One region of the Halomonas sp. DP5N14-9 genome, then DNA from elsewhere that is predicted to be linked to it. Evidence: predicted binding sites of a transcription regulator. Region 1 holds the regulator's gene; the other holds the start of a gene.

Region 1 (4,210 bases):
GGTCCTTGCATCGCTTCCTTCGACTCTGCCGACGACCGCCGGGCGGTCGCTGTTGAAGCTGGGCCGGCCCGCACGGGGCCACACCAGCGGGTGAGTGCTGGGCCACATGGTACACTATGCGCCGACCGACCGGAGCACCGCCCTCCGGTGACGACAGCCCTGCCGAGGCCGCATGACACAGCTTCCTTCCACATTCCGCTCCCTGGGGGAGCGCTCGGGGTCCGAACCGGGTAATCCCGCGCCAGCCACAGCCGCTTCGCCGAATGCCGACGCGGCCGATATCGTCGACCCCGGCTGGGTGTCGCTGGCCTCCGGTGGCATCGCGGTGCCCGCTGACTGGCACGCCTGGCTGGCCTCGCGGGACTCCCTGACAGAACGCCTGATCGAGGCGGCAGGCGCCGGGCACTTTCGCGTACGCCTGCTGGCGGAGGCCAAGGGCCTGCCGTGGCCGGACGAGGCCCACGTGCTGGGTCTGGCCAGCGACGAGCAGGCCTGGCTGCGCGAGGTCGCCCTGTGCGTGGACGAGGAGCCCTGGGTGGTGGCGCGCAGCGTGGCACCGATCGTCGAGCGTCACGACGCTCCCTTCGAAGGCCTCGGCGAGACCTCTCTCGGCAGCTGGCTGTTTCGCCAGCCCGATCTCGAGCGCAGCGCCATTCAGATCGGCCGTAACTCGAGGCCGATCCACGGCTATACCGGGCTGTGGCAACGCCGCTCGGTATTTCGTCACAGCGGCTGGGTGCTGCTGGTGCAGGAGAGCTTTATGCCGGCCATGGGCCGGGCGTTGTCGCTAGCCGCCTCGGCCACCGGCTGACTCCCTGTTGTCGCCCTCTTCGGACACCGAGGCGCCAACCATGGCGTGGGCTGACGGTAGCCCGCCGAAGCCCTGTACGAATGATGATGGCCTACTGGTCTTGTCGTGCCGGTCGAGCCTGGCTGGGCTCGCCTTGCTGGTCATGGCCGTCGGCTCGCGCTAGGCTGCGCCAAGGCTTCTCGGCGATGTTTCTCCGAGAAGCGACTTTTGCCCGGCTTACGCCTCATTTTCGCCTGACCTGCGCCAGAGCATGAGAGAGACCGATGGATCGTTCGCTGCTGCGTCCCCCTGGATACCTGAACCGAATTCCCGACTTTCTGGCGCTGATGCGTCTGGACCGCCCCATCGGTACCTGGCTGTTGATGTGGCCGACCCTGTGGGCGCTGTGGGTGGCCTCCGAGGGCATTCCGGGCCGTGACACCCTGCTGATCTTCGTCGCCGGCGTCTACCTGATGCGAGCGGCGGGCTGCGTGGTCAACGACTACGCCGATCGCCACTTCGATGGCCACGTCAAACGCACCAAGAACCGACCGCTGGCTACCGGCCGCATCAGTGAGCGGGAGGCCAAGGTGCTGTTCGTGTGTCTGCTGGGATCGGCCTTCGCGCTGGTCTGGCTAACCAACGGCTTTACCGTGTGGCTGTCGTTGATCGGAGCGGTGCTGGCCGCCAGCTATCCCTTCATGAAGCGCTACACCCACTTCCCCCAGGTGGTGCTGGGCGCGGCCTTCTCCTGGGCCATTCCGATGGCCTTCGGCGCGGTGCTCGGCGAAGTCCCGATGGTCGCCTGGCTGCTGTTTACCGCCAACGTGCTGTGGACGGTGGCCTACGACACCGAATACGCCATGGTGGACCGCGACGACGACCTCAAGATCGGCATCAAGTCCACCGCGGTGCTGTTCGGCCGCTGGGACACCCGCATCATTGCGCTATTGCAGCTGGCTACCCTGGGGCTGCTGGCCTGGGCCGGCAGCCTGCTGGCGCTGGGCGGCTTCTTCTGGCTCGGCTGGCTGGCCATGGGCGCGACCTTTGTCCACCAGCAGCGGCTGATCAAGAGCCGTGACCGCGACCGTTGCTTCCAGGCCTTTCTCAACAACCACTGGTCGGGCCTATTGCTGTTCGCCGGACTCGGACTGAGCCTCTATCCCTCCCTCGGGTGAGGGAAATGCCCGTCTCGGTCGCTCGACAATGGATACAATGTCATCTAATTGTCACATTGACGTGGTGTCATTTGTCACCGTCGAGTGTAAGACCCTGACCAAGAGGCTCCCGGGATGACCGCCAAGACCGTACTGATCGTCGATGACGAAGCCCCGATCCGCGAAATGATCGCGGTGGCGCTGGAAATGGCCGACTACCGGGTGCTCGAGGCGGACAATGCTCAGGCCGCCCACGCCATCATCGTCGATGACCAGCCCGACCTGCTGTTGCTGGACTGGATGATGCCGGGCACCAGCGGCATCGAACTGGCCCGCCGGCTCAAGCGCGAGGAAACCACCGCAGAGCTGCCGATCATCCTGCTCACCGCCAAGGGTGAGGAGGACAACAAGATCCAGGGCCTCGAAGCCGGCGCCGACGACTACATCACCAAGCCATTCTCGCCGCGAGAACTGGTAGCCAGACTCAAGGCAGTGCTGCGACGCGCCACTCCGCGGGGCGTCGAGGACCCGGTGGAGGTGGAAGGCCTCAAGCTCGACCCGGTCAGCCATCGCGTCAGCGTCGACGGCAAGTCACTGGACATGGGCCCCACCGAATATCGCCTGCTGCAGTTCTTCATGACCCACCAGGAGCGCGCCTACACCCGTGGCCAGTTGCTCGATCAGGTCTGGGGTGGCAACGTCTACGTGGAAGAACGTACCGTCGACGTGCATATCCGCCGCCTGCGCAAGGCCCTGGGGGAACCCCATCAGCAACTGATCCAGACCGTACGCGGTACCGGTTATCGCTTTTCGGCCAAGGTCTGAGCGAGCCATCGACGCAACGCAGCACCAGGAGGGATGAGGTGAACGGAGCCGAGAACTGACGTGGGTCGTCTGTGGAGACGAGAAGTCTGGCGCCTGGCCGTGCTGGTGGGTCTCGGCGCCTTGCTGGGCTGGCCCTTCTCGCTGTCCAGCGTAGGCATCGGCCTGGGCCTGGCGCTTGGGCTCAGCTATCACCTGCGCAACCTGCACGCGATGCACGACTGGCTGACCCACCGCCCCCAGCAGGAACCTCCCACCGCCAGTGGCCTGTGGGGCGAGCTGTTCGATCGCCTCTATCGCTACCAGAAAGGCCAGCGGATCACCCAGCGCCGCCTGCGCTCGACCCTGCAGCGTATCCAGGAATCGTCCGAGGCGATGCGCGACAGCGTGGTGATGCTCGATCGCCACGGCGACCTGGAGTGGTGGAACAGCTCTGCCGAGCGCATGCTCGGCCTGAAGCCGGCGCTGGACCGCGGCCAGCACATCACCAACCTGCTGCGCGACCCGCGCTTCGTCGGCTACTTCAATGCCCGTGACTACCGCGAACCGCTGAGCCTGCCCTCCCCCATCGACGAGAACATGATCCTGCAGTTCCAGATCACCCTGTACGGTGACGATGAACGCCTGGTCATGGCCCGCGATATCACCCGTCTGCATCGCCTGGAACAGATGCGCCGCGACTTCGTCGCCAACGTCTCCCACGAGCTGCGCACGCCGTTGACCGTGCTGACCGGCTACCTGGAGACCTACAGCGACATGGCCGGCATGCTGCCGGAACGCCTGGGCAAGGGGGTCGCCCAGATGCAGAGCCAGACGCGCCGCATGCAGAATCTGGTCAACGACCTGCTGCTGCTGTCACGACTCGAGAACGACCAGGGCGGCAGCGACCACGTTCGCCTCGACCCCACCACCCTGCTGCAGGCGGTCAAGCGCGACGCCGAGGCATTGTCAGGCGGCCGCCAGCAGATCGAGGTCGTCGTCGAAGAATCGCGCAGTCTCACCGGCAGCGAGAAGGAGATGCACAGCGCGGTCTCCAACCTGGCCTTCAATGCGGTGCGCTACGCCGGTGACGGCGCCCATATCACGCTACGCTGGCGTGCCTACGGCGAAGGCGCCTGCCTCGAGGTGGAAGACGACGGCGAAGGCATCGATCCGAGGCACCTGCCACGCCTTACCGAACGCTTCTACCGGGTCGACAAGGGCCGCAGCACCGCCACCGGTGGTACCGGCCTGGGGCTTGCCATCGTCAAGCATGTGCTGCTGCGCCACGAGGCACGCCTGGATATCGACTCCCGACTCGGCGAGGGCGCAACCTTCCGCTGCATCTTTCCCTCGAGCCGGCTGGCAGCGGCCGACCCGGTGGCGCTCGGCCGCGCCGGCGCTGTGCACTAGGGCTTGTCTGAAAAGTGCCTGCGCTCGGTAATACGGCGTTAAAAATCGG
Region 2 (4,210 bases), on a different contig from region 1:
GCAAGCCTACGACTGTTCGCGGATTGTCACCACAAGGCCCGGCGAATGGCGGCTGCTGGATGCCATGGAGCGCCGCCAGGGCGGGATACCCTGGCAATGGGTCGAGGACGACCGCTTCTACTGCACGCCTGGTGAATTCGGCGACTGGTTGTCCCATCGCCGGCAGCCTCGCATGGAGGGCTTCTATCGACTGATGCGTCGCCGCACCGGCCTGCTGATGGAGGGCGATGAACCCATGGGCGGCCAGTGGAACTTCGACAAGGACAACCGACGGCCCCTGCCCCAGCACTACACGCTGCCCAAGCCTCCCCGCCACACCGTCGACGACTTGACCCGTGAGGTGCTGACACTGGTGGAGGAACACTTCGATGAACACTTCGGTCGTCTGGATGGCTTCCACTGGCCGGTCACCCGACGCCAGGCGCTGGTCGATCTCAGACACTTCATCGATCACCTGCTGCCGAGCTTCGGTGACGTCCAGGACGCCATCAGCGACAGCGATCCCTTTCTCTTCCACTCGCGCCTGTCCGCTCCCATGAACCTTGGCCTGCTCAGCCCGAGAGAGGTCTGCGAGGCCGCCGAAACCGCTTATCTCGAGGGGCATGCACCGATCAATGCGGTGGAAGGTTTTATCCGCCAGATCCTCGGCTGGCGAGAGTACGTCAGGGGCATCTACTGGACCCGTATGCCGGACTACAAGGGCTATAACGCCTTGCAGGCCCGCAGGGGTCTGCCCCACTTCTACTGGAGCGGTGACACCGGCATGCGCTGTCTATCCCGCGCGATCGGCATGACCCGGGACAACGCCTACGCGCACCATATCCAGCGTCTGATGGTGACCGGCAACTTTGCTCTGCTGTGCGACGTCAGCCCCGAGGCCCTGTGCGACTGGTACCTGGCGGTCTACGCCGACGCCTGCGAATGGGTCGAATTGCCCAATACGCTTGGCATGGTGTTGCACGCCGACGGTGGACTGATGGGCTCGAAGCCCTACTGTGCGTCAGGCAAGTACATCGATCGGATGTCTGACCATTGCCGCCACTGTCGCTATGACGTGAAAAAGACCCTGGGCGAAGACGCCTGTCCCTTCAACAGCCTCTACTGGGACTTTCTCGAACGTCACGCCGACACCCTGGCGAGCAATCCTCGCATGAAGCTGATCTATGGCTCGCTGCGCCGCATGAGCGATGACAAGCGCAGCGCCATGCGCCGCCAGGCCACGTCCTTTCTCGACAACCTGGCATGCGAACCGAGCTACGGTCAGGGTCCCCACCGCGACGGCTATCGACCTCAGGGAGCGAATCCATGAATCGGTTCGAGACACTCGCCACACCGCTTGCGCTGTTTCATGATGGTCAGTGCCCACTATGCCGCAAGGAGATCGCCTGGCTGAGGCGGCATCCGCGCAGCCGGCTGATCCACTTTATCGATGTCCGCGACGACGATTTTTGCGCCGAGGCCTGGGGCCAGCGCTTCGATGACATGCTGGGCAAGCTGCACCTGCGCGACGCCACAGGTCGCTGGTTCATCGGCATGGATGCCACTCGCGCATTGTACGCGACGCTGGGTCATCGCCGTTGGGTGCAGCTAAGCAGCGTACCCGGTTTGCGTGGACTGCTGGACATCGGCTATCTGGGCTTCGCCCGACTGCGCCCCTGGCTAACAGGGACTCAAAGGAAGCGATAAGGCAGGTCGACACCGCCAAGGGCCCTGGCAGCTTGCGCCAGGGACTTGTTCGGTGAACGTGGGTACATCAGTGGCAAGGCAGAGACGGCGAGACTGCCGTCGAGAGGGTTCCAGCACCAGGGTGGTGTGGAACGATGTCACTCAAAACACCAGGGGCATACGTGAGGCCAGCGGTTCGGCATAGTGGGCCTCGCGACCGATCACCTCGTCGTGGGCCACGTGCTGGACCAGGTAGGCGCGGTGGATACCGGCACGCTTGAGCTCCAGGTAGACGTCGTCCAGCGAGCGGAACAACACCGGCTTGCCGCGGCGGCAGAGCATCTTGCGGGCACCTTCCACGTCTTCCAGTTCGACCTGGTAAAAACGGCTGCCGGCATGGCCGATCACGCGAATCTCGAAGTTGTCGTGGCGGCCGACAAAGGCCTTGAGATCATTAATTTCCATCGTATCTTTCGCCTCTTTTCATCCTGTCGCGACGGGGGTCCTGTGGCCCCCGCCCTCCTTATGTGACGACACTACGGCGACGAGCGTGCCGATGATATTTCGGCAGACCATGACGCTCGTTTCATTTCCCTGTGCCGCGCATGTGACTCTCTGATCATGGCACAGCCTGGGCCCTTCGGGTGACATTCCCGTGACGGTGTGAAGAATTTCTCTGATCTGGATACATATTGGCCGTTTCGCGCGCACAGCGGGTTAAACGACCTCCATGATCGCGGCGGAGAAAGGGGGTCTTCAGCGGCAGGCAGCGCCTTTGCGGGAGGAAGTGGAGAGCTTGAAGGAGGGAAAACGAAGGCCCGCGACACGAATGCTCGCGGGCGACGGATCCGGCGGTGAGACTACTGGTAGTCGGAGGGATCGATGGCCTTGCCGAGGGAGTTGCGGTCGACCCAATTGCCGGCCTTGGTCTCCTTGTAGCGAAACACCACCTTGTCGCCGATCTGCACCGGCAGCTCGGAGTCTTCTGTCTGGTAGCTGTAGTCCACGCCGTCCACTACCAGGTGATAGCGATACAGATCGGGCATGCCGAGCCATTCCTTGAACGGGCCTTCCCGTTCCACCGAGGTCAATTCGCCACGGGCTTCCAGCTTGGGCGCGCGACGGCGATTGCCGCGTCGAAATCCGCCTGCCATGTCAGGTCTCCTTCACTGTGTCTGTCGAAATCGCAAGGGGCGGCATTATACGAGCCCGTCGGTCAGGCTCAAGCACGTTTATTCGCCGAAGGTATCACCGTAGCTGTCCGGCGCCAGATCCTCGAAGCGGGTGTACTTGCCGATAAAGGCCATGTGCACCGTCCCGATGGGACCATTACGTTGCTTGCCGATGATGAATTCGGCGAGCCCCTTGTTGTCGGGATTATCCGGGTTGTAGACCTCATCACGATAGACGAAACCGATCAGGTCGGCGTCCTGCTCGATGGCCCCGGATTCACGCAGGTCCGACATCACCGGACGCTTGTTGGGGCGCTGCTCCAGCGAGCGGTTGAGCTGCGACAGCGCAATCACCGGGCAGCCGAACTCCTTGGCAAGCCCCTTGAGCGAGCGCGAGATCTCCGAAATCTCGCCGGTACGGTTGTCACCGAACCCCGGCACCTGCATCAACTGCAGGTAGTCGATCATGATCATCGCCAGGTTGCCGTGCTCGCGCACCACGCGACGCACCCGTGAGCGCATCTCGTTGGGCGACAGCGCAGCGGTGTCATCGATGAACAGTTGCTTGTCCTTGAGCAGGTTGACCGCCGAGGTCAACCTCGGCCAGTCCTCGTCCTCGAGCTGACCGGAGCGCACTCGGGTCTGGTCGATACGCCCGAGTGACGACAGCATGCGCAGCATGATCGAGTCCGCCGGCATCTCCATGGAGAACACCATCACCGGCTTGTCGCTGGACACCACCGCGTGCTCCACCAGGTTCATGGCGAAGGTGGTCTTGCCCATGGACGGGCGGCCGGCGACGATCACCAGGTCGGAGGGCTGCAGCCCGGAGGTCATGTCATCGAGATCGCGAAAGCCGGTCGACAGGCCGGTCATCTCGCCTTTCATGTTGAACAGCTCGTCGATGCGATCGACGGCCTTGGTCAGCAGCTCGCTCATGCCGATGGGGCCGCCGGCCTTGGGGCGGTCCTCGCTGATCTGGAACACCAGCCGCTCGGCCTCGTTGACCAGCTCATCGGCAGGACGCCCATTGGGGCTGAAGGCGCCGTCGGCGATCTGGTTGGCCGCCTGGATCAGCTTTCTCAGGGTGGCGCGTTCGCGCACGATGTCGCCATAGGCGCGGATATTGCTGGCCGAGGGAGTGTTGCGGGCCAGCTCCGCCAGGTAGGCGAGCCCGCCCACGGTGTCGAGCTGGTCGCGCCCCTCCAGGGCCTCGGACAGGGTCACCACGTCCAGCGGACGGCTCGACTCGGCCAGCGCCACCATGGCGTTGAACACCAGGCGATGCTCGTAGCGATAGAAGTCGTCGGCCACCAGCCGGTCGGCGATATTGTCCCAGGCCTGATTGTCGAGCATCAGGCCACCCAGCACCG

What was found. The regulator PhoB, encoded in region 1, activates phosphate uptake and scavenging genes when phosphate is short. The targets are predictions, from matches to a motif close to TGTCATANNNNTGTCANA.
Region 2: KUW00_RS03015 (DUF6482 family protein) is a predicted target of PhoB. The motif match lies at 2,309-2,326, and genes of this name have one in related genera.

The regions. Positions count from the first base shown of each region.
Region 1 covers NZ_JAHVHR010000001.1:74,342-78,551, forward strand. Annotated here, with positions in the region: gene KUW00_RS00370 (FAD-dependent oxidoreductase) at 1-11, opposite strand, end outside; gene KUW00_RS00375 (chorismate--pyruvate lyase family protein) at 173-811, shown strand; gene ubiA (4-hydroxybenzoate octaprenyltransferase) at 1,075-1,968, shown strand; gene phoB (phosphate regulon transcriptional regulator PhoB) at 2,083-2,772, shown strand; gene phoR (phosphate regulon sensor histidine kinase PhoR) at 2,833-4,161, shown strand.
Region 2 covers NZ_JAHVHR010000002.1:319,446-323,655, forward strand. Annotated here, with positions in the region: gene KUW00_RS03005 (cryptochrome/photolyase family protein) at 1-1,309, shown strand, start outside; gene KUW00_RS03010 (thiol-disulfide oxidoreductase DCC family protein) at 1,306-1,686, shown strand; gene KUW00_RS03015 (DUF6482 family protein) at 1,828-2,130, opposite strand; gene KUW00_RS03020 (hypothetical protein) at 2,526-2,819, opposite strand; gene dnaB (replicative DNA helicase) at 2,898-4,210, opposite strand, start outside.